2 regions of the Planococcus sp. VCh962 genome follow, and region 2 is predicted to be linked to the other one. Evidence: predicted binding sites of a transcription regulator. Region 2 holds the regulator's gene; the other holds the start of a gene.
The links. The regulator LexA, encoded in region 2, represses DNA repair genes until DNA is damaged. The targets are predictions, from matches to a motif close to CGAACATATGTTCG.

Region 1: a site for LexA is predicted at 4,586-4,599, ahead of AC3AQ9_RS16595 (YhjD family protein). Genes of this name have one in related genera too.

The regions. Positions count from the first base shown of each region.
Region 1 is NZ_JBYLHS010000007.1:124,846-141,081, forward strand. Features, by position in the region: gene uvrA (excinuclease ABC subunit UvrA) at 1-974, opposite strand, end outside; gene uvrB (excinuclease ABC subunit UvrB) at 981-2,963, opposite strand; gene AC3AQ9_RS16585 (IDEAL domain-containing protein) at 3,105-3,344, opposite strand; gene AC3AQ9_RS16590 (competence protein ComK) at 3,520-4,074, shown strand; gene AC3AQ9_RS16595 (YhjD family protein) at 4,200-4,565, opposite strand; gene AC3AQ9_RS16600 (ABC1 kinase family protein) at 4,700-6,316, opposite strand; gene AC3AQ9_RS16605 (enoyl-CoA hydratase-related protein) at 6,419-7,195, shown strand; gene AC3AQ9_RS16610 (DUF5658 family protein) at 7,593-7,955, shown strand; gene AC3AQ9_RS16615 (hypothetical protein) at 8,330-8,476, shown strand; gene AC3AQ9_RS16620 (S9 family peptidase) at 8,555-10,531, opposite strand; gene AC3AQ9_RS16625 (fatty acid--CoA ligase family protein) at 10,655-12,208, opposite strand; gene AC3AQ9_RS16630 (FtsX-like permease family protein) at 12,372-14,309, opposite strand; gene AC3AQ9_RS16635 (ABC transporter ATP-binding protein) at 14,281-15,054, opposite strand; gene AC3AQ9_RS16640 (sensor histidine kinase) at 14,957-16,060, opposite strand; gene AC3AQ9_RS16645 (response regulator) at 16,060-16,236, opposite strand, start outside.
Region 2 is NZ_JBYLHS010000001.1:346,953-363,188, forward strand. Features, by position in the region: gene AC3AQ9_RS01760 (methionine gamma-lyase family protein) at 1-471, shown strand, start outside; gene AC3AQ9_RS01765 (MerR family transcriptional regulator) at 593-976, shown strand; gene glnA (type I glutamate--ammonia ligase) at 1,017-2,351, shown strand; gene AC3AQ9_RS01775 (YolD-like family protein) at 2,778-3,143, shown strand; gene AC3AQ9_RS01780 (DUF6376 family protein) at 3,536-3,982, shown strand; gene AC3AQ9_RS01785 (hypothetical protein) at 4,157-4,381, shown strand; gene AC3AQ9_RS01790 (hypothetical protein) at 4,549-4,749, shown strand; gene AC3AQ9_RS01795 (hypothetical protein) at 4,889-5,314, shown strand; gene AC3AQ9_RS01800 (hypothetical protein) at 5,362-5,556, shown strand; gene AC3AQ9_RS01805 (class I SAM-dependent DNA methyltransferase) at 5,638-6,369, shown strand; gene lexA (transcriptional repressor LexA) at 6,457-7,077, opposite strand; gene yneA (cell division suppressor protein YneA) at 7,244-7,561, shown strand; gene AC3AQ9_RS01820 (YneB family resolvase-like protein) at 7,558-8,211, shown strand; gene AC3AQ9_RS01825 (DUF896 domain-containing protein) at 8,269-8,502, shown strand; gene tkt (transketolase) at 8,590-10,593, shown strand; gene AC3AQ9_RS01835 (YneF family protein) at 10,726-10,959, shown strand; gene AC3AQ9_RS01840 (hypothetical protein) at 11,137-11,415, shown strand; gene AC3AQ9_RS01845 (alpha/beta hydrolase) at 11,990-12,937, opposite strand; gene AC3AQ9_RS01850 (hydroxymethylglutaryl-CoA lyase) at 12,953-13,852, opposite strand; gene AC3AQ9_RS01855 (acetyl-CoA C-acetyltransferase) at 13,930-15,117, shown strand; gene AC3AQ9_RS01860 (DUF3886 domain-containing protein) at 15,131-15,370, shown strand; gene AC3AQ9_RS01865 (GNAT family N-acetyltransferase) at 15,482-16,027, shown strand; gene AC3AQ9_RS01870 (NUDIX hydrolase) at 16,116-16,236, opposite strand, start outside.

The sequences.
Region 1 (16,236 bases), on a different contig from region 2:
CAGACAGCCTTGAGCATTTGAGGGTAATATTGCGAGCTTGTCGGCTTCCATGGAGCTATTGCATCATTTTCCAGCGATAGACTCCAATCGGGGATGACCAATTCCGGATCCACTTCCAGTTTATGGCCAATTCCATCGCATTCCGCACAAGCGCCGAACGGTGAGTTGAATGAAAACATGCGCGGTTCCAGTTCGCCGATGGAAAAGCCGCAAATCGGACAAGCATGGTGTTCACTGAACAGCAATTCTTCCTGTTCCATGACATCCACCAGAACCCGGCCATCCGCAATTCTCAACGCTGATTCCAAGGAATCGCTGAGCCGCGGGGCAATGCCTTCTTTCATGATGATCCGGTCGATGACCACTTCAATGGAATGTTTCTTGTTTTTATCCAGGTCGATATTATCATCAAGATCAATCAAATCGCCATTGACACGAACACGGACATAGCCTTGTTTTTTGATGTCCTCCAACAATTTCGCATGCGTTCCTTTTCTGCCCGCTACCACCGGGGCTAAAATCTGCATTTTTGTCCGTTCAGGATACTCCAGCAAACGGTCCACCATTTGCTCAATCGTCTGAGAGGAAATTTCAATGCCGTGATTCGGACAGACTGGTTTGCCGATCCGGGCATACATGAGCCTCATGTAATCATAGATTTCCGTGACCGTTGCTACAGTGGAACGCGGGTTTTTGCTTGTCGTCTTTTGGTCGATTGATATCGCCGGCGACAACCCTTCAATCAAGTCGACATCCGGTTTATCCATTTGCCCGAGAAATTGGCGGGCATAAGAAGACAGCGATTCGACGTACCTGCGCTGGCCTTCTGCATAAATCGTATCAAATGCCAAAGAAGACTTGCCCGAACCGGAAAGGCCTGTCATGACCACCAGCTGATCCCGTGGTATAACGACGTCTATATTTTTTAAATTATGCGCACGCGCACCTTGTATACGTATTTCCTGATTTTTCAAGTTTTATCACCCTTCCGCTTTCAATTCGAGCACAGTGTCCCGAAGTTCGGCTGCCCGTTCGAAATCGAGCGCTTTTGCCGCTTCTTTCATTTCTTTCTCCAGCAGTGTAATCAGTTTCATGCGGTCTTCTTTTTTGAGTTTCTTCCCTGCTGCCGCTTTTGAAACATATTCTTCCGTCTCTTCCGCTGCTGTAGTAGCCCGGATGACGTCCCGGATTTTCTTTTGTATGGTAATCGGTGTAATGCCGTGTTTTTCATTGTAAGCAGCCTGTATGGTGCGCCGGCGAGTCGTTTCATCGATGGCTTTTCGCATTGAATCGGTCATTTTATCGGCGTACATAATTACATGGCCATTGGCATTCCGCGCTGCGCGCCCCATTGTCTGAATAAGCGAACGCTCTGAGCGCAGGAAGCCTTCTTTGTCTGCATCAAGAATGGTCACCAAGGAGACTTCCGGAATATCGAGCCCTTCCCGGAGCAGGTTAATGCCGACCAGGACGTCATACACACCCATCCGCAATTCCCGGATGATCTCAATCCGCTCTAATGTCTTAATCTCTGAATGCAGGTAATTGACTTTTATGCCTGCTTCTTTTAAATATGCGGTCAAATCTTCGGACATTTTTTTCGTCAATGTCGTTACAAGCACCCGTTCATTGCGCTCGGTGCGCTGACGGATCTCATCCATCAAGTCATCAATCTGCCCTTCTATCGGGCGAACTTCAATTGTCGGGTCCAACAGTCCGGTTGGCCGGATAATTTGTTCCACCATTTCCGGTGTATGTTCAAGCTCATATGGCCCTGGCGTCGCTGACACAAAAACGGCCTGGTGGATATGCTTCTCGAATTCATCAAATGTCAGCGGCCGGTTGTCCATAGCAGAAGGCAAACGGAATCCGTGATCCACCAACACTTTTTTGCGTGCCTGGTCACCATTGAACATACCACGGACCTGTGGCAGGGTTACATGGCTTTCATCCACTACCAGAAGGAAATCATCCGGGAAATAATCAATGAGCGTATAAGGCTGGGCACCTGGCGGCCGCAGCGTCAAATGGCGGGAGTAGTTCTCGATGCCCGAACAAAAGCCCATTTCACGCATCATTTCCAAATCATAACGCGTGCGCTGTTCGAGGCGCTGAGCTTCTAACAGTTTATCTTCTGCCCGCATTTCCTTTAATCGCTCTTCAAGTTCCGCTTCAATGTTTTCAATGGCTTTGACCATTTTTTCTTCCCGCGTAACAAAGTGAGATGCAGGGAAAATGGCAACATGTTCCCGTTCGCCGATAATTTCGCCCGTTAAAGCATCCACTTCACGGATCCGGTCAATCTCATCTCCGAAAAATTCAACGCGCAAGCAGCGTTCATCGCGGGATGCCGGAAAGATTTCCACTACATCTCCCCGCACCCGGAAAGTTCCGCGGATAAAATTGATATCGTTCCGCTCATATTGGACATCGACCAATTTTCGCAAAAGCTGGTTGCGCTCGATTTCCATCCCTTTTCTAAGAGATACCACAAGCTCCCGGTATTCCTTCGGTGAACCAAGTCCGTAAATGCACGATACGGAAGCAATGACAATGACATCATCCCGTTCAAACAGCGAACTTGTCGCTGAGTGCCGCAATTTGTCGATTTCATCGTTGATGCTGGCATCTTTTTCTATATAAGTATCTGATTGCGGCACATAAGCTTCCGGCTGATAATAATCATAATAGCTGACGAAGTATTCAACCGCATTATCCGGAAAGAATTCCTTGAATTCGCTGTAAAGTTGTCCAGCTAAAGTTTTGTTATGGGCCATGACCAATGTGGGTTTTTTTACTTGCTGAATCACATTTGACATGGTGTACGTTTTCCCCGTACCTGTTGCTCCAAGTAAGGTTTGGCAACGCTTGCCGTTTATGATTCCCTGAGTCAGCTCAGCAATCGCTTGAGGCTGATCGCCTGCAGGTTCATAAGGCGCCTGGAGTTTGAATTCCTGTTTCATAATCGATGTCCTCCTGTTTGTTTCACTCTCTCTATTTTATCATATGCCCTAAAAATCCCCTAACAAAAAGCGAACGTATGTTTTTTAGCTTGTCTATTTTGAGGCAAAATAAAAAAACCGCTCATTGAGAGCGGTTTTTCGTTATTCTTCATCGCATTTTAAAGCCTGCAATTGGGCTGAATATTTGGCAAATGATTCACGGTCGTTAGTGTCCAGGGCTTGGTCGATAAGCGTCATTAGCTGCTCTTCTTGCTGCGAGCGGTGAACATGCTTTAAAAATAAATCCAAATAGATATCATTAAGCAGTTTTTCCGCTTCTGTAATTTTCTTTGTTTGAGCCATCGCTTTCATGAAGTCAGCATAAGAATAATAGTTTTCCATTCTTCATCACCCCGAATGCTTTTCATTAGTATACATTAAAAGCATATCAATAATCAATCGTTTTTTGAAAATTCCAATGAAATAGAAAATATTTTATTTTTAGATTAAAGCCATTGCTAATCTTCCATTTATTGTTACAATATTGAGGTATAGTAAATTTAGGGTGTATAAGTAAATGGGCAAAATGAATCATCACTCTTCCTCATATACGGTATGCAGCAACACCTATGCACTTTTGCCGTATGTAGAGGGACATCGGACGTGGACGCGTGTAATTGAAGATCGAAGTGAATTCATTGTGGAAGAATCGGTTTATAAAATCGTGAGCTCTTCTTGTACTTTTTACAGAGGATCAATAGAAAGCGCTACCCTTTATTCTCAAAAAGCAGTTCGCGTCAAACATAAACCGCCCATCATCATTGGTGAGTATTATGGCAATCCACTCCTATTCTTCCCTACGCATTCTCCGAAAAACAAAGAATCGGTTTGGTTTAATTTTGATGCTGTGGAGTTGGTGGAAAGCGATGACACTGGAAAAGGCAGCATTGTTTATTTAAGCAATGGCGTGACGGTCCCGCTTGATGTGTCCCCTGTGGCTCTAAGAAACCAGCATTCTTTTGCCGGTTCTTTGCGCAGGTTTTTTAAAAATGCTCAGCAAGTCCATCAGCATCAAATGGTATATTTGACTAAACGCAGATATCCCCCTAGAAGACAACATCCTCTTGATTGAGTTTTCCAATTGAAATGGCAAAGAGGCAGGCAGAAACTGCTGCTTTTAAGGTATCAAGCTCATATATGTATAGCTCTGCCTCTTTGCACTTTCCCCCTGCATCCGGACCTCAATTAAAAAGCGAGTTAAATTTCCTGATAAGACATCGCCAAATAAACGCGCAGCAATTCTTCCACCCGGTTGCGCAGGCGCACATTCAAATAGCGCCGGTGGTCCTCATAGCCTCCATGATAAAATACATATTCGGTAAAAGTATCGTCTCCAGTGCCTTTAATCATTTTCATATGGTGCTTGCGCATATGAATCTTCGTTTCTTGCAGCTCTTTATGAACCTGCTTGATGGCACCATCCACTAATTCAATATACGGCCTCTTCAGTTTAAAAGCCCCTTTTTCGAATAAAGCGCGGTCACGTTCCAAAATGATCAATACCATCGGCAAATAGATAGCTTTTTCAAAATGGACAATTTCCTCTTGTGAGATTAACGGCATTTTTACACCTCCTCAAAAAGGGAACGTTTGTTCTCTTTTCAATTTTACTCTGAATTGATTAAATTGCAAGACGTGAACGAAAAAAAATCTGTGCCATTGCTGGCACAGATTTTTTATATTCCGATGTGGCAAAACTATTTAATGGAACGGTAAACCCATAGCGAACCGACAAAGAAAATTGATGACACCCACATAAAGGCTTCATGAGAAAACCAGACAGCTGTCGATATGCCCATAAACGATAGAATCGTGAAAATTCCTGCGAACATCCGGCTTTGCAGATCCCGCTGATGTTCCCGTTGCCGCCCATCCCGGTTTTCCAAGTAATGGCGCATCCGTTCCGGCTCTTCGAGATAATTGATGATTTTTTGCGGCAAAACACGGAGTGGCCCTGTGGCATTGATTGCCCAGCGCAGCACGTCTTCTTTGCCGATAATTCTTTTGCCTTCTTTTTGAGATGCCGCCCATTCCAATATGCGCGGCCGGGCGAGCGCCAATAAATCAATAGCGGGGTCCAGCACATGGAGGACGCCTACAAAGATTGATGTAGCCCGGCCGAAAAATGCAAATTCGGCAGGCAGCTGTACAGGCTGCGTCCGGACAATGTCTTGTATATCGCGGAGCAATCGCTCTACCACAAAACTGTCCATCTGCATCAATTCATTAGACTGATACGCCGCAACCAGCCGCGCAATGGTGTCCGCTAAAAGATCCCGATCCGCATGCGGCAGGAGGAAACGCAATTCTTCGAGTGCATCCAGCACTTGGTCGTAATTTTGGAAAACGATGCCTTCAGCTATCCGCAACACTGCTTGTGCATCTGATTTGGAAATAGTTCCTGTCATACCGAAATCAATCAGCACAATGGTACCGTCCGGTTTTAACAAAATATTGCCGCCATGCGGATCGGCATGGAATTGGCCGCCATTAAGGACCTGTTCCAAAAACAAAATGAATAACCGTTCTGCGATGGCATGGCGGTCAAGATGATGTTTCTCAATAAAAGCGAGGTCGGTGATGCGCGCGCCTTCAATCCACTCCATTACCAGTACGCGGCGCGTTGAAAGATCGTCAAAATAAACCGGAAAACGAATGCCTTCCATCTCTTTAAAACGGTCGGCAAACGAACGGCCGCTTTGAAGTTCCTGCAAAAAGTTCAGCTCTGCTCCGATTGTTTCGGTCATTTCCCGGTACAATTGCCGGAAGTCGATTTGTTTGGACAGCGGCGTGAACGTTTTCATCATCCAGACAACAATTCGCATCGCTTGAAAATCTGCACGCAGAATACGGTCTGTACCCGGCCGTTGGACTTTTACAGCCACTTCCGTTCCGTCTTTTAGCACGCCTTTGTAAACTTCCCCGATGGAGGCTGATGCCACGGCAGTATCCGATAAATCGGTTAAAAAACTGGAGTATGGGGAGTTCCAGTCTTTTTCAAGAACCGAAACGATTTTTTTGCGCTCTACCGAAGGTACCCGGTCTGTCAAACCTTCAAGTTCCTGAAGAAAGGTAGGGGGCATAATATCCGCCCGTGTCGATAAAAACTGCCCCAGTTTAATCATAAGCCCGCCAAGCTTCAAGGCAAGAATCTTATAGTTTTTCGCTTGCTTCGTAACAAGCTTTTCCCACTTCTCCTCAACAAGCGGATTCCAATTCCCGCGGTGACGGCGCTGGAAAAGCATCGCTTGCGTGTAAAATTTAATGGCCATATAAACAATCCGATAAATGCGGATTAAAGCGATACGGTTCATAAAAAAAGACCCCTCTCTGCGCTTAATTATAGAGTCTGATGGCGGAATAGTCCAAAAAGTGGTATGTTTTTAACGGATGGAACGATTAAAAGGGGGATGGAAATGGACACAATTCATTATGAACAGCATGGAAATTTGGCCTTTATCACATTGAACCGGCCGGATTCCATGAATGCCTTCAACTACGATATGCTGGCTGAACTGGGCCAAGTGGTCGAAGCGATCCGGATTAACCCGGATATCCGGGTAGTCATCTTTACAGGCGCTGGAGAAAAGGCATTTAGTGTCGGAGCGGACTTGAAAGAGCGCAAGACATTGACTGAACAGCATGTGAAACGCAATATCTTTAAAATCGGGGAAGTTTTTACTACAATTGAAAACTTGCCGCAGCCGACCATCGCCATGATTAATGGTTTTGCCTTCGGCGGTGGAATGGAGTTGGCACTTGCTTGTGATTTCCGTATCATCGCGGACGATACACTGCTCGGTTTGACTGAAACCAGCCTTGCTATTATTCCAGGAGCCGGAGGCACACAACGGCTGCCGCGTTTGATCGGCGAGTCAAAAGCGATGGAACTGATTTTGACGGCACGCCGATTAAAACCGGCTGAAGCGCTGGACTACGGCCTCGTCACCAAAGTAGCGCCGCGCAACGAGCTGGTCGACGTCACCGCCCAGTTTGCTGATATGATGCTGGCTAACGGCCCAATTGCCTTGCAGCAAGCGAAATTTGCCATTAAAAATGGCATGAACGCCGATTTACAGACCGGCCTGAACATCGAACGAAAAGCTTACGAGCTGACCATTCCGACAGAGGACCGGGTTGAGGCATTGATGGCATTCAGCGAAAAACGAAAACCCATGTTTAAAGGAAAATAATCTCGGATTAAAAAAGCCGTGCAGCTGCACGGCTTTTTTTGATTGGCTTTGTTTCCCACCAAGAGATCATTTCGATTTTTTCAAACCACTCCAAGAAAGAAGCAGCAATTCTTTACAGCGCTCTTTCTTTTTCTATCCACCAGAAATTTTCTGATCATTGAAGCTCTTATGCAAAAAAACTTTTTACGAATTAAAAGGCTTTAATTATGTTTATAATACCTTTACGGAATAGCAGGATATATTGACTAAGCAAAAAACATTTTCGCATCCGAAAAAAAATTAATAGTTCGTTTGTATGTATAAATGGTAAAGCAAATGGGTATTTCTATATTAATCATCGCTAAAAGACAAAAAAGAATTAAGGCTATGCTGGTTTCAAAATCGCAGGAGGTGAAAGATGGCAATGGCAAAGTCAGACACTCCTTTAAAAACCCCTATTTGGACCTTGGGCATTTTGAATATTCTTGATGGAATCCTTACTTTTTTCGGCATCAAGTTTGGTTATATAACAGAAGGCAACCCTTTATTAAGCTCTTTTTCTCCTTTCTTCATTTTAACAATCAAGATTCTATTATCCCTTTGCCTTTTCAGTTTGCTTTTTACGCCATTCGTCTCAAATCGCTCCCGCCACTGGCTCTACCTGCTAATTTCCGCTAATGTTTTATACTCCCTGGTTTTATTTCTTCATGCAGGCTGGGTTGCCTTTGTTGTCGTAGCCTATAACTTCATGTTTATCGTTCAGATGAATAGCGTCCTATAAAAGCAGAACGCCCAACAGAAGTTGGGCGTTAGCTTGTAGAAAAAAGAATATACGTTCAATCAAGTGAATAACGATCAAAAACAAGGTTCCTCCCTCGGTTCCTGCGCTTCAACCGGACGCTTTCCGCGGGCTCGCGCCGAACTAACTCGGGACTCTCGCCCGAGTGGATTTCGGCACTTCGTCGCTACGCTGCCCCGCAGGAAGCGAATGGTGCAAAAGTAATTTTGCACGATTCGTTTGCGACGAAGCTAGCGCAGCGATGCAGGAGCACATCTTTGCCTTTCGCCGGTTTCCGCTGCGGAACTTGGCGTGAAGTGAACAGCGGATGCCGCTTTTCCTCACTAATCGGAAAAGCGGCATTCTGAAGGTATTCCTTGAAGCGACGCGACACCCCCAACCGGTCTGGCCACGAGACTCCTGTGGGACCAGCTCGAGCTGAAGACCCTGGAGCGAACGCAGGGAGTGAAGCGGCTGAGGCCGTATCCACGGAAAGCGAAGTGGCCGGACCGGTTGGGGTTTAGACCTTCTTATTCATTTTAAGTACACTTTGTCTACAGTCTACGCCCAACAAAAGTTGGGCGTTCTTGAGATTTTAATTCTTATAAGTACTTCTCCATCCAACCGGTAATCTGTTCGAGGCGCGCAAAGCGCAGATTCGGTTTTCCCGTACGCGACAAGTTGTGGTCGGCTTCTGGGAAACGCACGAACTCGGTTTCTTTGCCCATGCTCTTCAATGTCACGTAAAGCTGTTCGGATTGCTCGATCGGGCAACGGTAATCGTTTTCCGAATGTAAAATCAGTAAAGGCGTTTTCACATTTCCCGCGTATTTCAACGGCGAATGCTGCCAAAGCTTATTGACATCGGTCATATCAGCGCCCAGTTGCCAGTCGCTAAAATAATAGCCGATGTCTGATACTCCGAAAAACGACACCCAGTTGGAAATTGAACGCTGTGTGGCAGCCGCTTTGAAACGATCCGTATGCCCGACAATCCAATTCGTCATAAAGCCGCCATAACTGCCGCCCGTAACGCCAAGTCGCTCTGCATCAATCCAGCTATGCTCTTCAATCATACCTTCAAGCGACTTGATGATGTCCTGGTAATCGGATCCGCCGTAGTCCCCGCGCACCGCATCGACAAATTCCTGGCTATAGCCATGGCTGCCGCGAGGGTTGACGTACAACACACCGAAACCGCGTGCAGCAAGCAATTGCATCTCATGGAAAAACGTATTGGCATACATGGCATGCGGCCCTCCATGGATATTGACCACAAGCGGGTATTTCTCCCCTTCTTCAAAGCCGCGCGGTTTCATGAGCCAGCCATGTACATCCCAGCCCTTATCTCCTTTTGCAATGATTGAAGCAGGCTCGATCAATTCAGTTTCTTCTATATAACCCTTATTGAACTCCGTCAATGCTTGGCGTTCACCTGTGGCAATGGTCAATTTATACAACTCTCCCGGACTCACCGGAGTGCTGATTGCCGCTATAGCGAATACACCGTCTTTTGAAATGTCGTAGCCATAAACATGCTCCATCTCCGGAGATGCAGGGTAAACGGCGCCGTCAAGCGACGCAAAGTATAGACGCACATCTCCCATGGCGGAAACTTGAAAATACAAATGATCATCTTTTGTCCACACCACTGCCGGAGCATTTGCCCCTTGCTGGAAATCTGCCACGACGTAATCACCTACAGGAGCATCCAGGCCTTCTGTCAAGCAGGAAAGAGATTCTTGTGCGACATCGTAGATATAAATGTTCGAATGTGTCGCATTTTCAAATTGGCGCGTGCTTCCCATAAAAGCAATTTTCGAATCATCATGGGAAAAAGCAGCACCACCAAAATAGCCTTCTTCTTCCACTATAGGAGTTTCGTTTTTTGTTTCAATTTCGTACAGATAAAGCGGCTGGCGAAAAATGAAATCCAGATTTTCTTCACGCGTTACACCGTAAACCAGTTTATCCCCGTAGTGTGAAATTGCTTCCAGTCCATAATGATAACTGCCTTCTGTAATTTGTTCGACCTCGTTCGAATCAATATCAATTACACCGATATGGCGATGAAAGTCCATCGGCAATAATCCTGTGCCATCCATTTTATACTTCAGCTTCGTTACAAAGACCGGTTCCGGCTTTTTCTTTTCATCTTTCTCTTCTTTGTCTGCAAAAGTCTTCCCTTCTTTAACAAGCGCATTAAACCAGATTTTTTTGCCGCATGGTGCCCACAGGAAAGCATCGACTCCCTTTTCAAAATCGGTCATTGCCCGCGCTTCCCCGCCCGTTGACGGCATTACGTACAGTTGATTTTTGTCGTCGCGTGTAGATAAAAATGCTACATAATTGCCATCGGCTGACCACGCTGGAGCAGAAACCCGCTCTTTGCCATATGTCCATTGCGTCACCGTCCCACTTTCCAAATGAAGATGATATAGATGGGCAATGTATGTATTTTCTTCTTCATCCATATGAGTCCGGATAAATAATGCTCTCGTGCCATCCGGTGAGATATGAGGATCGGTCACCGATACTAATTTTGTTAAGTCTTTTATTTCTACTGCTTTTTTGCCCAATGAAAGTCCTCCTAGTGAAATTTATTTCGAAACTCGCAATACTTGTTTCTTTAGTATAAGGATAAATATCAGTTTTTTCAATCAAATAAAAAAGCTTCAGCATTTGTCGCTGAAGCCATTCTATCATTTATTTAACGCCTGTTCTTTCAAAGAGCGGCGAAGAATTTTGCCGGTTGTGTTTTTCGGCAAATCTTCCAAAATTTCAAAATGCCTTGGCACTTTGTATTTGGCCAAATGTTTCAGGCAATACGCTTTCAGATCTTCGATCGTCACTGAAGCATCTTTTAACACCACATAAGCATGCACTGCTTCCCCAAAGTTCGGGTCAGGCAAACCAACGACGGCAGCTTCCAGGACTCCTGGATGTGCAAACAGCACTTCCTCGACTTCACGCGGGTACACATTATAGCCGCCAACAATAATCATGTCTTTCTTGCGGTCTACGATATAGAAATATCCTTCTTCATCAATTCGGGCCAAGTCTCCTGTGTAGAGCCAGCCATCACGAAGAGCAGCATTGGTTTCTTCCGGCATTTTGTAATAGCCTTTCATCACGTTCGGACCGCGGACAATCAATTCACCGACTTCGCCAACAGCTACTTCTTCCCCGAGTTCATTGACGACTTTATTCTCAACATTGAGAATGGACGTCCCGATCGAGCCTGCTTTGCGCTCACGGTCAATTGGATTAAAGCAAGTGACCGGTGAAGCTTCGGATAAACCATACCCTTCTGAAACACGGACTGCAAACTTTTCTTCAAAACTGTGAAGCAGAGCAACCGGCATTGCAGAGCCTCCTGAAATGGCTAAGCGCACCGATTCAAAATCAGCTGTTTGAGCTTCCGGGAACTGATGCATGAAATTGAACATCGTCGGCACACCTGCAAAAATCGTTGCCTTTTGTGATTTAATTGCCTCAAAAACTTCCTTCGGATTGAAGCGCGGCACCAAAATAATGGCAGCACCTTGCAAGAGAGGAGCGTTTACTACGACTGTTAAAGCAAAAACATGGAACACCGGCAATGTGGCAACCACTCGGTCATCAGGCGTCATACCCAGATAGGCACCTACGTCACGAGCATTTGAATAAAGATTTTCATGTGTCAGCATGGCACCTTTCGGTTTTCCAGTCGTGCCGGATGTATATAATATGACTGCATTGTCATCCGCCTGCACATCGGCAGGTTGATTAAACGAACCCGGTTGGCGGATAAGTTCTGAAAATGCATGTACTTTGGCTTTTACATCTGCCGGCAATTCAGCTAATTTGGCTGCTGTTTCCGGAACAGTCTCACAGATGACAAAAGAAGAAACCGCCGGCAATGCCAGATGAGCTTTCTCTATGAGCGGCAAGAGCGCATCAAGTGCAATGACCGCTTTTGCATCACTGTCTTTCAATATGTAAGCGATTTCATCAGGTGCATAAATTGGGTTAATCGGAACAGCTGTTGCTCCTAACCGCATCGTGGCATACAACGAAATCAGGAAATGTGGTGTATTGCCTAATAGAAATGCGACATGGTCCCCTTTTTCGATGCCCAGTGATTTCATTGCTTCTGCAAATTTAGCAACTGATTGATCAAACTCCTCATACGATGTATCTTTCCCCATAAAATGATAAGCGGTTTTGCTTGGATGATGCTGTGAAATTTCATGAACACGTTTCCCCAAATTCATTTTCCATCCCTCTTTCGTGTTGAATGAATACTCATTCATAATTTACTTTGTATTCATTATAAAATAAATGTTCAGACAATACAACAACGTTCATGATATTACACCGTTTGTGAGAAGAAGGCCGGATACCGACTTTCCCAACAACATAAAAAGCATCGTAAAATTACGATGCTTGCAGATGGGCGATGTAACGCCAGCGTATTAAAAAGAAATACAAGATTTGGGCCACTGTAAAACCACTCAAGACGAGCACCATTTCGCCCAAAATCGATAGTTCGGCAAACTCATCCCACACCACTTGAAGCGAGATGAAAGCGAATGTGCTATGGAGCAGCGCTACTGCCCAAGGCAGAAAGAATTGAGGGATCAGTTGCCGGTTGACAATTTTCCCAAGTTCCTTTTCTGTCATGCCAAGACGGACCAGCAGCAAGTATTGTTTCCGGTCACGTTCAAGCCCTGTATAGAGCTTGAAGTAAATAAAACTGCCCGCTGCCAGCAAAAATACTGCCGCGACCATCACGCCGATAAACAACAGAATCGCAAACGATGATTTGAACCATCGATAATCTTCTCCAGGGTTTTCAAAGAAAAAATTCACATTGCTGAAATCCGCAGTCGCTATTGCTTGCTGCATCAACGCAGTCAACTCTTGACCGACCGTTACTGTTTCTTCCCATTCGGGAACAGCGAAAGCATAATAGGTAAAAGTCGATTCCCCCGGCGCATAGCCGGCCAACGGTTCATCTATCGCATCATAGTCCTGATCATTAACGACAATGCTATTTACATTCATCGTATGGTTCGGAAACATAATTCGCTGGTAAACTTCATCGATTGAAAGCGAGATGCCACTTTCCACCAAAGTAGTCTGGGAAGTGAGGTTCTCCAGCTCTTTTAATGATTCTCTGGAGTATGGGATAAACAGCCCTTTTCCTCTTTCCGGGTAAACCGGCTCAAAATCGAGCGCAAAAGCCAAGCGGTTAAATTGTGAGGCTGGTACAATGTCCACGTCATTCCCGGTCAGTGCTGAAGTTTGCCGTTTTATAGGGATGGGCACTAAATCATATGCCAATTGCTTTTCTTCTAATTGTGAAGTCAATCCTGCTATATGCTCCTGCTCTGCTTCATTACCCTGGAATGATATGTAAACCAGCCCTAATGGATTGGATTCACGAAAATCTCCTGTATAAGACATAAATGAAGCCAATGTCCCCACCGTCAAGAAAGCGACTGTTGAAACAATCGTCACAATAAAAAACATTTGGGCACTATCTTTTAATTTCACCGAAGCTTCAGCAAGAGAAACCAGGCGAGTCTTATGCCAGTAAACCCCTTTTTTCCGCTTGTATATATTCAGCATCGAATGAATGGAATGGGTAAAAAACAAGTAAGTTCCAAGTGTAGCAAGCGGCGGTATGATCACCGCTAGTTGATAAACCGTTTTATCAGTAACTATGGAAGCTAAAAAATACGTACAGATAAGAAGGACGATCCCAAGTACCGACAATGCTTTTGACACAGTTGTTACTTCTTCCGTTTTCCAATAACCCTGCAGCAAATCCAAGATTCCTTTGGTCCGGATAAACGCCACACTGATAAAAGAAATGATGATGAACAAACTGGCAAAAGCTCCAATAGTCAAAGCAAAAGGCTTCCATGACAGATAAAGCGGCAATGACTCCAGCTCCATGATTTCACGGCCAATCATAAAGAAGAACTTGGAAAAGGCAAAACCAAGAGCAATTCCTGCTATGGTCGAGACAGCGCCGAGAATGATCGTCTCAAAGAAAATCAATTTGTTCAATTGTTTTTTGGTCATCCCCAAATGCATTAGAATGCCAAATTCCTTAGAACGTGCCTGTAAAAAGGCGCTCATGGAATACAGCAAGAAAAACAGCGTAAATACGTATAACACAATTTCCGCGATGAACATGCCGCGAACGGCTAATTCCTGTAGTCCGTCTTCTTTAAAAAGCGGATGAAAAATAAACATAGAATAAACAAAAAACACCATAACGGAAAAAACACTGGCCAGAAAAAAAGCGGCATAGCTCCGCCGGTTTCGAAGGACGTTATGGTAAGCGAGTTGCCGAAAGGTCATTCACATTTCCTCCAAGCAAGGATAGAACATTCAAGATTCTTTGATAGAACGTCTGGCGGCGCTCATCACCGTATATTTCATTGAAAAATTCGCCATCTTTAATGAACAATACCCGATCACAATAACTGGCAGCGATAGGGTCGTGTGTAACCATAACGATGGTCGCCCCTTCGTTGGCACTGACTTTTGATAACAAGTCCAGCACGTCACGGGAAGCTTTCGAATCCAGGTTGCCGGTTGGTTCATCTGCCAAAATAATAGCAGGTTTGTGGATCAGGGCGCGTCCGATTGCCGTGCGCTGTGCTTCTCCACCTGAAATTTCGTTGGGGCGTTTATGCAGAATTGAAGTCAAATCGAGCCGTTTGGCAAGCTCCAGCACCCGCAACGCCATCTCATTGGTTGGCACATAATCGAGTGTCAGCGGTAGAACAAGATTTTCTTCAACTGTCAGCATTTGCAGCAAATTGAAATCCTGGAAAACAAAACCGAGTTTGCGCCTTCTGAATAACGCCAAGTCATTCTTATCCAGACGATGCGGATTAACTCCGTCAATCAGAATTTCTCCTGCAGTCAGCGAATCGATGGTTGAAATCAAATTCAGCAAGGTCGTTTTTCCACTTCCGGAAGGTCCCATAACAGCGAGAAACTCACCTTTTTCCACTTCGAAGCTCAACTGATTCAGCGCCCGGTGCGTGACTTTCCCCTCGTACACTTTCGTCACTTCGTCGATTTTCAATAACGACATCGTCTTTTCCTCCTGTTGGTATGTCTTGGTTGTAGAACGACACCGATACCGTCGTGCCCTGTCCATGGACTGAGGAAATGGTCAATTTATGCCCAAGCTTTTCACACACTTCTTTTGCCAAATATAAGCCCATACCGGTGGATTCCCCTGTCTTGCGCCCATTCTCTCCGGTAAAAAAAGCTTTTGTGATACGGGGCAAATCGGATGATGGAATGCCGATGCCTTCATCTCGAATAGTTAAAACAGCATGGCCATCCGTACATTCTGTATGGATATAAACTTTTTTATTCGGTTCAAATGTGTATTTTAAAGCATTTGTCAGAAGCTGGCCGAAAATAAACTTCATCCACTTTTGATCAGTGGCCACTGTACAGTCCTCAGCCATATCGGTTTCAGGATAAACACGCTTTGATATGAACAAGCGCTTATTCTCAGTTATGATTTCTGACACCATATTGCGCAAGGAAATCTGTTCAATCTGCATATCTTCTTCAAATGTATCAAGACGTGCATTCATCAATACGGTATCAAGCCCCGACTTCAACCGGTCGACTTCTTCCCGGACGCTGTTTTTATCGAGTTCCCCTTCTTCCTGCAGCAATAATTGCATCACGGATAAAGGTGTTTTCATCTGGTGCACCCATTGATTCATAAATTGCAAATGGCGTTTTTGAGTAGCGTAAAGCGCCTGCGCTTCATTTTGGTAAAGGCGGTACAGCTCCTGTAAGTATTTCTCACTTTGAAGCTGTTCAGGAGATCTTCCTTCCCGCTGTATCGCATGTTCCATATTTTCCGGGATGGCCAGAATTTTCCGGTAGAAATGATACCTCTTAACAAAACGGGCAGCCAAAAAAGTGCTGACCAATAGCGTACTAATTACAAAAGAATAGATGGCTGTATCCAGATTCCGAAAGCCATCCAGCCAGTATAGCGCCATGATAAAAGCTACTAAGACGACTTGAAAGACAATAAACGCTGCATGCTCTTTAAAGAATAACCGGAACATTACAGTTCCTCCTCATGGATCAGCAAACGATATCCGGATCCGCGCACTGTTTCAATTGACGACAGTACTTCATAATCAGCCAATTTTTTTCGAACGCGTGTCATATTTACATTCAATGTATTTTCGTCAACAAAAGCCTGATCATCCCATAATTCTTCGAGCAACTGCTCTCGTGT
Region 2 (16,236 bases):
ATAGGAGGAGAGGCCGGAGCGTCATTAAATGCGCTGCCGGACATGTACCAAGGCTTTTTCATGGCACCACATATCGTTTCACAAGCGTTGAAAGGAGCCATCTTCACCTCGGCTTTGCTTGAAACTGCCGGCATGGAAACGACTCCGCATTACGCAGACAAACGGACGGATTTAATCCAGTCTGTATCATTCAAAACAGCTGAACAGATGATTGCTTTCTGCCAGACCATACAAGCCAGCTCACCGGTCAATGCGCAATTCAAGCCCGAACCCGCCTATATGCCAGGTTATGAAGACGATGTCATCATGGCAGCGGGCACCTTTGTCCAAGGCTCCAGTATTGAATTGACAGCAGATGGGCCGATCCGGCCACCGTATACAGCTTTTGTCCAAGGTGGATTAACGTATGAACATGTGAAAATTGCCGTTTTGAATTCTGTAGAGACGCTGAAAAAAATAAGTTTACTTTAAATGGATTTCCGCATCCAAGGATGCGGAAATTTTTCATGTTAGGAAACGTAACGTAGATTTGACAAATAAACTAACATGAGTTATAGTAAAGGAGTAGTAATTAGTGAAAAGGGTGAAAAAAATGACGAATCGGGTTCGCCGGACGATGCCGCTTCTTCCAATCAGCATTGTCATGCAGCTGACGGAACTAACAGCGCGCCAAATCCGCTACTATGAAGAGCACGAATTAATAAGCCCTGCCCGTACAGAAGGAAACAAACGGATGTTTTCATTAAATGATGTGGACACCTTACTGGAGATCAAAGACTACTTGGACCAGGGCCTCAATATTGCTGGGATCAAGAAAATTTTCGCGATGAAAGTGCAGCCTCAAACTGAGCCGGCCAAGCCGCAAACAATCAGTGACGCTGAACTGCGGCGGATTATGCGGGAAGAATTCATGAGTTTAAAAGCGTATGACAGAGGCGGAAACCGCCAAACGGATTTATCCCGTTTCTTTCATTGAAACGGGTTACATACAACATTCATAGGAGAGTGAAGAGAACATGGGCAAGTATACTAAAGAAGACATTAAGCGATTAGTGAAAGAAGAAGAAGTAAACTTTATCCGGCTGCAATTCACCGACATCCTCGGAATCATCAAAAACGTTGAAATTCCGACGTCCCAATTAGATAAAGCGCTCGACAATAAAATGATGTTCGATGGTTCTTCCATCGACGGATTCGTACGCATTGAAGAATCGGATATGTACTTATTCCCGGATTTGGATACTTGGGTTGTATTCCCTTGGATCACTGGGAAAGGAAAAGTTGCCCGCTTGATCTGCGACATATACCGTGCGGACGGCACTCCATTTGAAGGAGATCCACGCAATAACTTAAAACGCGTGCTTAAAGAAATGGAAGAGCTAGGATTCACACATTTCAACCTTGGGCCAGAACCTGAATTTTTCTTGTTCAAATTGGATGAGCGCGGTGAACCATCGCTTGAACTAAACGACAACGGCGGATATTTCGACTTGGCTCCAATGGACCTTGGTGAAAACTGCCGCCGCGACATCGTATTGGAATTGGAAGAAATGGGCTTTGAAATCGAAGCTTCCCACCATGAAGTGGCTCCAGGGCAACACGAAATCGACTTTAAATATGCGGATGCCATCAAAGCTTGCGATGATATCCAGACATTTAAGTTGGTCGTTAAGACCATTGCGCGTAAACACGGACTTCATGCGACATTCATGCCAAAACCGCTATTTGGTGTAAGTGGTTCAGGTATGCATATGAACGTGTCCCTGTTCAAAGGCAATGAAAATGCCTTTTTGGATGAAGACGGTGAATTGAAGCTGAGCGATACGGCTTATCAGTTCCTAGCTGGAATTCTTGAACACGCTCAAGGTTTCACAGCTGTCACTAATCCGACAGTCAACTCCTACAAACGCCTTGTTCCAGGATACGAAGCACCTTGCTACGTAGCTTGGTCAGGACAAAACCGCAGCCCGTTGATCCGTATCCCAGCATCACGCGGATTGTCAACTCGTGTGGAAGTGCGTTCGGTTGACCCGTCAGCGAACCCTTACTTAGCGATGGCAGTATTGTTAGCTGCTGGCCTTGACGGCATCAAAAAGAAAATGACGCCGCCAAAACCGGTTGACCGCAACATCTACGCGATGAATAGAAAAGAACGCGAAGCAGTAGGTATCCAAGACCTTCCACCAACATTGTATGCGGCTCTTCAAGAGCTACAAAGCGATGATGTAATGAAAGATGCACTTGGCGAACACATCCTCAACAACTTCGTTGAAGCAAAAGAAATCGAATGGGATATGTTCCGTATTGCCGTACATCCATGGGAACGCGAACAGTATTTGAAAATGTATTAAGAAAAGACAAAACCGCTGGAACCTAAAGGTTTCAGCGGTTTTTTGTTCTGTACTGAGGTTTGCTATACCAGTTGAAGTTAAAGCATATAATGATTTAGAAACATTAAAATCATTCAAAAGAGCCTGAGAGCCGGCAAGGCGGTTCTCTGCAATCCGGCGAAATCCAGAGATTTTAATCTTATATAAAACTCGCGGTATCGAACTACAGGCCACATGAACTGTTGCATTAACTCTCGCCATTGGAACTAAAACTTCATAAGACGGTACGCATTAGAGGGAAGCATAATTTGACAAATAAATTTAAAAACAGTTAATCGAAAGCGGTTATTATGCAAACAGGTCAAAAATTTCTTATTATTCTTGAAATAAGAACGAATGTTCTGTATAATATTATTAATAAAGAGTTATGAAAGGAGGATGAAGGTTATGGTACTACTCAATAGAGAGCTGAAGCAAGTAGGGAATCATGTAGAAAAAAGAAATTTTAAGTGGCAGGGAATGAGGTTGTCAGAGCATATGAAATTCTTAAGCGATTGGTATGCAGAAGATAAACAGGAAAAGAGACCAAAATTAGATGAAAAGGCAAAACAGTTAATCGAGGAAAAATTGGAAAGTGCGCTAATACGAAAATGCCCAGTCCGGATGCAATTGTGGAAAGACCATAACCTTCATTTCCATGTCGGGAGAATAGTGGAAATGGATCCTCAGACGAGAACAATTGTCTTTGATGAACCATTTGGAATGAAACAATTGCCAGTCGATAATATTGTCAAGGTAATGCTAGTTGACTAAATAATAAATCCCTCTGCTTTCATTTGGCAGAGGGATTATTTTTGGTAATATGCTTCTTTGGTATAAACCGGGTTTTTTATGAGGAAAACGAGTGAAGATAAGGATGGCCAATTCCTGGTTTTCAATATGGTCCATTTCTTCTTTACAGGTACGCATAAATAAAAAAATCCAGAGATCGAACAAACGCTAGGGCTTAATAGGCATTGGATTCTCCTTGCGGGAACGCGCACAACATCTGAAGGTATATTAACAAGAAAACCGTTGAGGCTCTGAGGCTCCGGCGGTTTTTTAATTAACCTGAATCTGTTATTGAAGGTGGTCATATTCTTAGGAGGATTTTTTCGGCCGTGCTATACTGATACCACCATTACAGCATATATGGAGGAAAATAGATGAAGAAAAAATACCTAGCGATATTGTTGGCCAGTGGTATTTTGCTGAGCGGCTGTTCTGCTCTAGATGGAGTCACCGATACATTGAATTACGCAACCGAAGCAACAGAGTACGCCAATGAAGCCAGTGCTTTTGCTCAGGAAGTTCCTGATTTGGCAAAACAAGCAGTCAACGACGAACAAGCGGCCCGTGAACTTGAAGCACGGTTGGAGGAAATGAAAGCAACGATTGAAGAATTCAATCAACTTGAGGCACCCGAACTTGGTGCGGATCTTCATCAACAAGTGGTCAATCAAAACAATCGGGCGATTGAAGGAATCGATTTATACTTGGATAATATAGAGAATGGCAAACTCGATTCCGAAGTATTGGAAAACACGGAAGCATTCAAATCCCTTCAAGAAATCACCGGCATTGTGGAACAGATAAAACAGTTAGGAAATTAAAATAGAGAAATATTATTGATCAATGACCGTCAGCATTTAAATGCTGACGGTTTTTATATGGAAAAAAAGAAGGCAGGGACTTTTTAACTGATTTTATGTAATTGCTATCTTTAAATAAAATTCAAAAGGGATATGCCTTCCTGCTGAAGAAAATTTAAAGGAGGAGGTGAAAGCGTGAAGAAATTCGTCATCCAGTATTTTTTGGAAAAAGGACTTACAGTGGAAAGAACGGTAGAAGCGGAGTCAAGAGAAAACGTGACTGCTATGGCTCTGTCTGAAAGCATCGTCCAATATGAAGATGTATTTGGTGAACTGAATATTTTTAACAAAGCGGACGTTAAATTGGTGAAAATAAAAGATTACACGGAGCCGGTTACTACTTCAAGAAGAGGCGGTTAAGAAAAGCGCTTAAAAGAAATAATTAAATTCGGCTGAACAGCTTCTGAAACAGGGGAGATTACTTTTTTGAAATAAGGGTATGTATATATAAGTCTTTCCCTCTTTAATAATCCGTACTGAATTTTCTATGGCGGTTGCCGCCAGGAGGATTTTGTGGGGGTGATTAAATGACAAAGATTCAAGGGATAAAGAGCTTGCTGAAATACCTGGAGGCAGCGGATTATCCGATGACTGAAGACAAGGTACAAGAATTCATAACCCAGCGAAAGATTCCGCATAGCCAGTCTTATGGCGATATGATTATTTTTGATCTAAACCATATTGATTGGTGGATAGCAGAACAGCGGAAACTGAAGAACAAAAGTTAAATGAGTTTTAACAACACCCTGAAGCCGGATCCTTTCCAATAAAAGAGTCCGGGTTCGGGGTATTGTTTTTTTCGGGATCTGTAACATAATAGAATAACAGGCGTCTTAATTAGAAGTATGAATATTGGAGGAGCATTGGATGAAGATATTGAAAATTTTAATTGTATTGCTCATCGTGCTGTTTCTTGGGGCAATTGGTGTGTATTATTTCGGTACCAATATGGCTTCAGAGAAAATGGTGGAAGAAGCAACTGAACAACTGAACAACAGCGGACAATTGGAAGAAATCCAATCGTATGTAGAAAATGATCCTGAACTTGCTGGCTATATCGAAGAAGCAAAAGCGGCTGACGAAAGTTCCTTGCCATTCAACTCAACCGGACAGGCAACACGGGTATTGATCCAAAAAGTAGGAGTTACAGAATTAAAAAATATCCAGAGTGGTGTCCAAAACGGAACGATGTCTCATCAGGAAGCCATTCAAAAACTGGAACAGGATTTGACGGAAGAAGAGATGCTGGCATTGAAAGTCATCGCTTATAAACAAATATACGGTCAACAATAATATTGAGTTGTGGTAAACTAAAGGGAGCTTACAGAGGAGGTCAGTGAATGAAAACATTTCAAGTGGAATTCTATTTTGACCAAGGGAATACGATAGTCCTTTCTGTACAGGCCACGGATAAAGAGGCTGCTTTAGGGAAAATCCCTTCAAACGGAACTTATGACGTAACAGATGAAGCCAGCGGTAAAATTTATCGCATCACGATTAATCTTGTCAAGTATATCGTGGTCAACCAATCTTGATAAAAACAAGCATCGCTCAAGCAGCGCATGCTTTTTTTATACTTAAAATAAGAGATTTTTCCGACAAGGGGATGGGCATGAATGGAATTCAAAGGAGCCAGTGCGTATGATCAGAAAGATTTTTTAAATCAATTTCTGGCAAGAAGAAACCGGGAAGAAAGTCCGAATAATGCCATTGAAAGGCCAATCGTCATAGAATTGCTGGGAAAGGTGAAAGGCAGGAATCTACTGGATCTTGGATGCGGAGAAGGCAGCTTCGGTAAAGAGCTGTTATTGGCTGGAGCGGATCATTACACGGGTGTAGAAGGTTCGGATCAGATGGCTTGGCTGGCAAAAAATGAACTGAAAGGCACCAAAAGCGTCATTCTGCAAGAAACGATGGAAACTTATGCGTTTCCCCACAATGAATTTGATATAGTTATGTCCCGCTTTGCCATTCACTATGTTGCCGATATCCAAGAGCTGTTTAAAAAAGTGCATCAGGCGTTAAAAGATAACGGCAAATTTGTCTTCAGCGTTCAGCATCCTTTGACAACTTCTTCTTTTATCAGCAAAAAAGAAGGCGAAAAAAGAGGGAATTGGATTGTGGATGATTATTTTAATTCCGGCGAACGTAAAGAGCCATGGATGGATAAAATCGTCGTAAAACATCATCGAACCACCGAACAATATTTTAATGCCTTAGCGGAGGCAGGCTTTAAGATTGAGTCCTTGCGTGAAGGGGAACCTAAACGGGAAAATTTCAGCAGTGAAGCAGAGTACCGGAGGCGCAAAAGAATTCCGGTTATGCTGGCATTTTCTTGTGTTAAATAACTTGCATATTAATTGGAAAAACAAGCAATGGAATTTACGACGAACTCAAAATAAAAAAACGCTGAGAAGAAATTCTCAGCGTTTTTTTTATAGGATTTGGCGATAGACGCCAACCACTTTGCCCAGAATAGAAACTTGATCGACGATAATCGGATCCATCGAAGAATTTTCAGGCTGCAAGCGGAAGTAATTATCTTCTTTGAAAAAGCGTTTCACTGTTGCTTCATCATCTGCAGTCATCGCAACGACAATATCTCCGTTGTTAGCTGTCTGCTGCTGTTTAACTACAACGTAGTCACCGTTTAAAATACCAGCTTCAATCATACTTTCACCCATGATTTCAAGCATGAAAATATGGTCATCCTCGGTACCGTATGTCTGAGGCAGCGGGAAGTACTCTTCCACATTTTCGATGGCGGTAATCGGCAGCCCTGCAGTAACTTTCCCGATCAACGGAACATGCAACACTGGATTTCTTTCAATTAGCGCATCTTCTGTGCTAATGATTTCAATGGCTCTCGGTTTAGTCGGGTCACGGCGGATCAGTCCTTTGCTTTCCAACCGGGCCAGATGGCCGTGGACAGTCGAACTGGAGGCCAGGCCAACTGCTTCTCCGATTTCACGAACGGAAGGCGGATAACCTTTAGCACGAACTTCATCTTTTATAAAAGTCAAAATATCTTCTTGGCGTTTCGATACTTTTTTCAACAGTTTCACCTCTTTTTAGTTGTTCAGTATGTTTTTCTACCCATAGTATACCAACTTGGGATATGAAATGCAAACATAGGTTCGAATTTATTTGTTGACAAAAACACTTGTTCGCATTAATATAAGAACATACATTCCGAACACATATTCTTAGGAGGCGGTTCACATGACAATCATTCGAAAAAACTCTTATTTTACAGCATTATTTACGCTTATTCTTATATTCTCCATTTTTTCGGTAATCACCCATAACAATGAAAAAACACAAGTAAGCCACGTCCAAATTGAAGAAGGCGATACTCTGTGGACTTTGGCTGAATCATTCAGTGGAGACACTCCCCATCAGCAATGGATCGATGAAATTATGAAGGAAAACGGATTGACTACTGCCAAAATCGTTGCCGGCCAATCACTTAAGATTCCGAGTGACCAACTCAAATACACCCCAGATGAAACCATCAAGCTGGCAGGTGATGCAGAATGAAAAAAACTGCGTTAATTTATTGCCGCGTCAGCACCACGAAAGATACACAGGAAACTTCGCTCGAGAGACAGGAAGAAGAGCTGCTAAAATTTGCATTTGAACAAGGCTATATTGTGGACCAAATATTTTCTGATCAGCATAGCGGCTATGAAATGGACCGAGAAGGCTTGTTGGAAATGCTTAACTGCATCAAGACGGAAAAAGTAGATGCTGTTTTTATCCAGGATGAAACGCGTCTTGGACGAGGGCATGCCCGCATCGCGCTTTTGCATGTCATGAAAAAATACGGCGTGGAAGTCTACACTTTATCTGACCAAGGACCGATTGCCTTGAATGATATGGATGATATGGTGCTGGAAATTTTAGCGATCGTAGAGGAATACCAGCGAAAAATACATAACGCCAAAATTAAACGAGGCATGAAACGTGCTGTTGAAAACGGCTATAAACCCGAAAAGAATCTAAAAGGGAAAGGCAATCCGGAAGGAAGGGAGCGCCTTGATTTGCCGATTGACCAAATCGTCAGCTTAAAGGAAAACGGACTGACCTTCCATGAAATCGCCGTTACGCTGCAAGGATTTGGCTACCAGGCAAGCAAAGCGACTGTCCATCGCCGTTATAAAGAATTCGAACAAATGAAACAGGGCTAATATATTGCAGAAAACCATCTTCTTTTGTACGATATGTAAGAAGAAAGGTGGGGTTTGATGTTATCACCAGATAAATTAAATCGAATTAATGAATTATCACGAAAATCTAAAAAAGCGGGCTTGTCTATAGAAGAAGCAAAAGAACAATCTTTACTTCGTCAAGAGTATTTGCAGACATTCCGGAAAACGATGCGCGGAACCATTGAAAACGTAAAAGTGATCGATCCGAATGGCGACGATGTAACTCCAGAAAAAATCAAGAATATCCGGGAGAATAAGTATTTAAATTAATACTTATTCTCTTTTTCGTTGTATTCTTTTCTATTGTTGACTACACTAGTAAGGGATGAAATTTTGTTCTAGAGAGGATGTTTTTTTATGTCAAACCATGCAGATCAACTTGCAGTGACTACGATTCGCACACTTTCCATTGATGCTATCGAGAAAGCTAATTCCGGGCATCCTGGATTGCCTATGGGAGCTGCTCCTATGGCTTATACATTATGGACGAAACATATGCACCATAATCCGAAAAACCCTAAATGGTTCAACCGTGACCGTTTTGTCTTGTCGGCTGGACACGGTTCAATGCTTTTATATAGCTTGCTTCATTTGAGCGGTTACGGCCTTACATTGGATGAAATCAAAAACTTCCGCCAATGGGATTCGAAAACTCCAGGACACCCTGAATACGGCCACACAGAAGGCGTGGAAGCAACCACAGGTCCTCTTGGCCAAGGAATTGGTATGGCGGTTGGAATGGCAATGGCAGAACGCCATTTAGCGGCTACATACAACAAAGAAAACTTGAATGTTGTAGACCATCACACATTCGCTTTATGCGGAGATGGCGACTTGATGGAAGGCGTTGCAGGTGAAGCTATTTCACTGGCTGGCCATTTGAAGTTAAATAAATTGGTAGTACTTTATGACAGCAATGACATCTCATTAGACGGCGATCTTCACATGAGCTTCTCTGAAGATATTAAGAAACGCTTTGAGTCTTACGGCTGGAACTATTTGCGCGTTGAAAACGGCAATGAATTGGACGATTTGTCTGAGAAAATCGCTCAAGCTAAACAATCATCTGACAAACCGACAATTATCGAAGTAAAAACCGTCATCGGTTACGGAGCTCCGAATAAATCCGGTAAAGCGGATGCGCACGGTGCACCACTGGGCGAAGATGAAATGAAATTGGCGAAAGAATATTACGAGTGGACATTCGACCAGGATTTCCACGTGCCGGACGAAGTATACGAAACGTTCAAACAAGCAACAGAAGAATTAGGCGGCAACGCTGAAACGGCTTGGAACGAACTGTATGCTGAGTATGAAGCACAGCATCCTGAACTGGCTGCACAGCTTCAAAGAGCAATCAAAGGAGAACTTCCTGAGAACTTCGATGCCGACTTCCCAACTTATGAAGTAGGCAAAAAGCAAGCTACCCGTGCTTCTTCAGGCGATATGGTAAATGCTATCGCGAAAGCTGTACCTTCATTCTTTGGTGGTAGTGCGGACCTTGCCGGATCGAACAAAACAAACATCAAAGGCGGAGGCGACTTTGATGCTGAAAATCCAACTGGACGCAATATCTGGTTTGGTGTGCGTGAATTCGCAATGGGGACTGCCTTAAACGGTATGGCACTACACGGTGGCCTTCATGTATTTGGCGGCACATTCTTCGTATTCAGTGACTATGTACGTCCAGCAATCCGCCTTGCGGCTTTGATGGGCCTTCCGGTAACATTTGTATTCACTCACGACAGTGTAGCGGTTGGAGAAGATGGCCCTACTCACGAACCTGTTGAGCATTTGGCTTCGCTTCGCGCAATGCCGAATTTGAGCGTTGTCCGCCCTGCGGATGCGAATGAAACAAAAGCGGCTTGGAAACTGGCTTTGACTGCGAAAACTGCGCCAACGCTATTGGTTCTTTCACGCCAAAACCTGCCTGTGCTTGAGCACACGAACGACTTGGCAGCAAACGGTGTTGAAAAAGGTGCTTATGTGGTTTCGCCAGCAGAAAACCCACAAGCATTGCTATTGGCAACCGGTTCTGAAGTGAGCCTTGCGGTAGCAGCACAGAAACAATTGGCAGAAGAAGGAATTTCGGTTTCTGTTGTATCTATGCCATCTTGGGATCGATTTGAAAAACAAGACAAAGAATACAAGCAATCGGTTATTCCGAAAACGGTCAAAAAACGTTTGGCAATCGAAATGGGCTCTTCATTCGGCTGGGAACGCTATACAGGCGATGAAGGCGATATCCTTTCAATTGACCGCTTTGGTGCCAGCGCGCCAGGCGAGCGCATCATGAAAGAATTCGGCTTCACACCAGAAAATGTAGTGGCGAAAGTCAAGAACTTAATCAACGAACAATAAAATGACATAAAAGCGGAAGCGGAACAATGCTTCCGCTTTTATTATTTTGATCTTATGGTCATGGGCCGGATTTTATAGTATAATCCAATGTGGTGCACTACTTATTTATGCAACGCGAAGGAGGTAACATGAATGGCTACTTGGATCTGGATCGTAATCGTTATCGTGGCGTTGATCGCAGGTGTTGCGCTTGGCTTTTTCATCGCTCGTCAATATATGATGAAGTATTTGAAAGACAATCCACCGATTAATGAAGAAATGCTACGTATTATGATGATGCAAATGGGACAAAAACCGTCTCAGAAAAAAATCAATCAAATGATGGCTCAAATGAATAAAGCTTCTAATAAACCTGCTAAAAAATAAAAAGCACTCTCATGGAGTGCTTTTTTTCGTTCCTTGAAATAGCCGGCGAATTCTATTCTTTAGGTTTTCTCCACCAACGCAGTAAGTTTAGTGAGAAAGCTCTTTCTCCTTACGTTTCAAATAGCTGCAAAACAGGGATAGGAGAAGAAAAGAACTTAAAAAATGGGAGGGAATATTATGCCTGAACAAGAAGAGTTCGTTTTCTACATGCCAGTGATTGAAAAAGAAGAATCGCGAGAAAAAGAAAGTTTCAATACGCAAATGGCAGGAGTCGGAAAAGTTTTGCCGGTTTCGATGGAGCAGATCAATGAAATGGTAAAAGGATTATCGGACTATAGCCTAGATACAATAGAATTGCATGTCAGAGGAGTGGCGAGAACGGGACCGATGGTTGAATTTTTCATCGGAGCAGAAGGGGAAGCCGGACTAAAGCTGGTTTTGAAAAAAAAGAAATAAGGCAATGGAAAAAGCACTCTTAATGAGTGCTTTTTTAGCTTGTTAAGAAAATTGAAAATTGTATTAGCGATCATCCCTTAACCGATATTTCACCCCACAGATCCGCTCCTGTCTCTCTCTCTGTATCGCTGCGCTAGCTTCGAGACATGAAAAAGCGTTGCATCGCTGCGCTAGCTTCGAAACATGAAAAGGCGTTGCAGGGTCTCGGCTGTCTCGTCGCTACGCTGCCCCGCAGGCAAGACATTGGCCGACGCCCGCGTGGCCAAGTCTTTGCGACGAGATTGCGCAGGAGCAGTATGTTTTCTCCGCTGGTTGGCTCCATATCCGGAGAGCCGGTCCAATTATTAGAGAGCTTTCCGAATGAGCTCCCTATTTCAGAGAATCTCTAAAGATGGCAAAAGAGAGCTGAATGCAGCGGAAGGCGGCGACTCCTGTGGGAGTAGTGTGAGTCCTGAGACCCCGCAGGGAGCGGCAGCGAGCGAGGAGGCTCAGGCCACACCCCACGGAAAGCGTCCGCCCTGGAGCGCAATTACAGAAGAAGATACTTGTTTCTCGACAGCCAGAAAAAGCACTCTTAATAAGTGCTTTTTTGCATTTCTGAAGTCATCAATCCATTTTCCCGTAGAAACGCAGCAACTGTCTGTTCATATTCTTCTGAGTTTTCATTGTACGACTGGGCGTGCGCTCCTTCAGCAAAAAACTTGATTGCTTTTGGTCCCGATTTTACATCATACATTTCCTGAGACATTTCTGGCAGCACAAATTCATCTTTCAAGCTATGGATGAAAAGGATCGGACTTTTGATGTTTACTACCGCTTCAATGGGTGAGACGGTAGAGATGGAATAACCATCGCGCAATTTCATGAAAATAGCCGCCAGCTTTACCGCTAATGGTAAGCGTATTGGCTTAGTGGTATTCATGACATGAAGGATTTGTTTAGAGATATCGGAGTAGGTGCAGTCAATCACATAAAATGATGCCGTGTCTTCCATGCCGGCGTATAAAAGCGTCGTAGCCCCGCCCATCGACTCGCCGTGGATGCCGAAAAATAAATCAGGTCCAACGTGCAGTTTTAATGCTTCTACCACAGCTTTTAAATCGAGTTTTTCATAATGGCCGAAACTGGTGGTTTTGCCGCCGCTTTCTCCGTGCCGGCGATGATCATATACGACCGAATTGAATCCGAGCCGCTCAAACATTCGAGCGTACTTAAAAGAATTTACTTTAGTCTCTGTTACACCATGGCAAATGATAACATATCGATTTGTATCATGGGGCTCCAGAAAAATGGCTTTGATGGGATAGCCGTTTTCAGACTCGATCCATCTTTCGCTTTTTTTCACCTGGGCATACCATACTTCATCATAGCGTTTTGCGGAAGTTTCACGCTCTAAAATGAGATTTTCGTCTTTTTTCTTCATGTACATCAAGCGGTTGCTGACGATAAAGCCAATGGCAGCAGCTGTTAAAGTTAAACCAGTTGAAACAATGGCTGAAACTTGCAGCAATCGTTTGTTCATGGCAAACTACCTTTCTTATGCCCGATTTTGATAAAGCCGGTACATCCCGGTTTGAACCGGATTTGACACATGGGGTTCTATTTTTCGGACAGCTTCGCATAATAAATCCAAGTCTATGCCCGTCTCAATGTCCATGCGGTGCAGCATATTGACGACATCTTCTGTCGCCACGTTACCTGTAGCACCAGGAGCGAATGGGCAGCCTCCAAGTCCGCCGGCAGATGAATCAAAGCGGTCGACACCGGCCTGCAAGGCAGCAAAAATATTTGCCAGCGCCATTTTTCGTGTATCGTGGAAATGGGCAGTCATCAGCACATCCGGAAATGCTTCTTTTAATTGACGGAACAATTCATAGCTTTCAGCTGGCGTAGCCATGCCAATCGTGTCGGCAACGCTTAATTCATCCACGCCCCAATCAACAAATCGGCGGCAAAGTGCCAATGTATCTTCCGGTTTAATGGCGCCTTCAAAGGGGCAATAGAAAGCTGTTGAAATGCAGGCGCGGACAAAGATGCCGTCCTGCTTTAATTTTAGGATAAGCGGCTTTAATGCTTCCATGCTTTCATCCGTTGTTTTATTGATATTTTTCTTGTTGAATGTATTCGACACCCCGACGAATACTGCGACAGCCTGGGCTCCTGATTCCAGCGCCGCCTTGATGCCTTTTTCATTCGGTGTCAAGACGAACTGCCTGCCTGTTTTTTCAACATTAGCCATAATGTCTTTGGCATCACCCATTTGGGGAACCCATTTCGGTGACACAAATGAAGTCAGTTCCATTTCCTGAATGCCTGCTTTTTGCAAGCCTTCTATAAACTGCAATTTGTGTTCAGTCAATACAATATTTCCTTCATTTTGAAGTCCGTCCCGTGGCCCTACCTCGATAATCGTTGCATTATTTGGTAAAATGAACATAGTATCCCTCCTGACTCCATTTTAGCCAGTGTAGGGAGAAAAGAGCAAACGGTAAACAACCAAACAAGGGGGAAATCATTGTGTCACAAGAAGTCGTTATTGTCAGTGCTGTTCGTACAGCGATCGGTTCGTTTCAAGGTGCGTTAAAAGATGTGCCGGCCACAAAATTAGGGGCAATCGTCATCAAAGAAGCGGTTGAAAAAGCCGGAATCGCACCAGACCAAGTATCAGAAGTGATCATGGGCAATGTGCTGCAGGCAGGACTTGGACAGAATCCGGCACGCCAAGCGGCAATGCAGGCTGGCCTTCCGGAGACTGTTCCGGCGATGTCGATCAATAAAGTCTGTGGTTCAGGATTAAAAGCCGTGCATTTGGCTTATCAGGCAATTTATGCTGGGGATGCAGAAATCGTAGTTGCCGGCGGCATGGAAAACATGAGCCAGGCTCCGTATTTAATGCAAAATGCACGCAGCGGATTCCGCATGGGCGATCAGAAAGTGGTCGACAGCATGCTGGTGGACGGCTTGACATGTGCATTCAATGATTATCATATGGGCATTACTGCTGAAAATCTATGTGACCGCTATGGAATTACCCGGGAAGAACAAGATGAGTTTTCAGCCCGTTCACAGGCCCGTGCAGCAGCAGCGATCGATGCCGGAAAATTTGATGATGAAATTGTGCCAGTGGAAATTCCACAACGCAAAGGCGAGCCGGTTATTTTCAAGACAGATGAATACGTGAAACGTGATTCCACTGCTGAAAAGTTAGGCAAATTACGTCCAGCGTTCAAAAAAGATGGCAGCGTGACTGCGGGCAATGCTTCCGGCATCAATGACGGGGCAGCTGCAGTCGTGGTCATGTCAAAAGCGAAGGCGGATGAACTCGGGCTTACGCCGCTTGCAACAATCGCTGCAAACGGCAGCGCTGGAGTTGACCCATCCGTAATGGGTATCGGTCCAGTCCAAGCGGTAAAAAATGCCTTGAAAAAAGCAGCGGTTTCTCTTGAAGATATTGAATTGATCGAAGCAAATGAAGCTTTTGCTGCCCAGTCAATTGCAGTGGATAAAGAACTCCATTTTAACCATGATATTTTAAATGTTAACGGCGGTGCGATTGCACTTGGCCATCCAATCGGCGCCAGTGGTGCCCGTGTATTCGTTTCACTTCTTCATGAAATGCAGAAGCGTGATGCAAAGACGGGGCTTGCCACATTGTGCATCGGTGGAGGCCAAGGCGTAGCAACAATTGTAAAACGCCCATAAGGAGAGAAGCGGAATGGCTAAGAAAAATACAGCAAAGAAAAATACACCTAAGAAAAAAGAAGAAACCACCAGTATCTTGCCGGAAGATATTCTGGCAAAGCTGCAAGCGACGAAAAAAGAGCTGTTGAAAGAAGAGCAGCAGCGCGAGGAAGAAAAAGAAGCGCAGAAAGTGTTTGAACGCCAACAGCGGGAAAAGAACCTGTCGTTTGCGGAATTGCTTGAACGGCACGGGGATAAAGGGAATAAGTTTTAGAAAGAGATAAAATTCTATAATATTGCTAAGAGATAAAATAACCATCTTCATCAAACCTGGAAAGGGATGGCGAAGATGGTTTTCCTTGTTTCGAACAAAGGGAGAGGAACAATGATTTTAAGTAAGCAGGATTATAAGGTGAAGGAAATAAGTTATATCATTCGCTCAGCAAATGAAAGGGATGCTCAACAACTGTCTGAAGTCAGAATGCAAATTGATGGGGAAACAGAAAACCTGGACCGGGAAAAAGGGGAAGCATTTATCGATGCTGAAGGATTTGAACAATTGATCAAAGCGGACGCTGAACATCCGAGAAATTTGTTTCTTATAGCTGAAAGAGATGAACAGATTGTTGGTTTCGCTAGATGTCTAGGGAGTGACTTAAAGAGATTGTTACATAAAGTAGAATTTGGAGTAGGCGTGTTGAAGAATTATTGGGGGTATGGCATCGGGAGAAATTTGCTTGAACAATCCATTATATGGGCTGATTCTAATGGCATTCATAAAATGGTCTTGTTTGTACTGGAGGAAAATACGAAGGCCATTGTTCTGTATAAAGAAATGGGCTTTGAAGTTGAAGGTGTACTGAAAAAAGATAAACTCCTTTCCGATGGAGATTTCCATAATACAATTGTAATGGGAAGATTCCGCGAGTAATAACTCTCCTTAGGATTTAAGGAAGGAAGGAAGGAAGAAAAGGCAATCTAGCAGCTGCCTTTTCTTCCTTTTTCCCTGGAAATTCAATTCAATCAAATACGGTCTTTTTATTGGGATTTCTATAAAAGTCAAATAACATTGCGATTTGTGACTTTGTATTTCTATTTTCTGAAAGGCTGGGCAGATTTGTTTCTTCAAAGAAACCCACG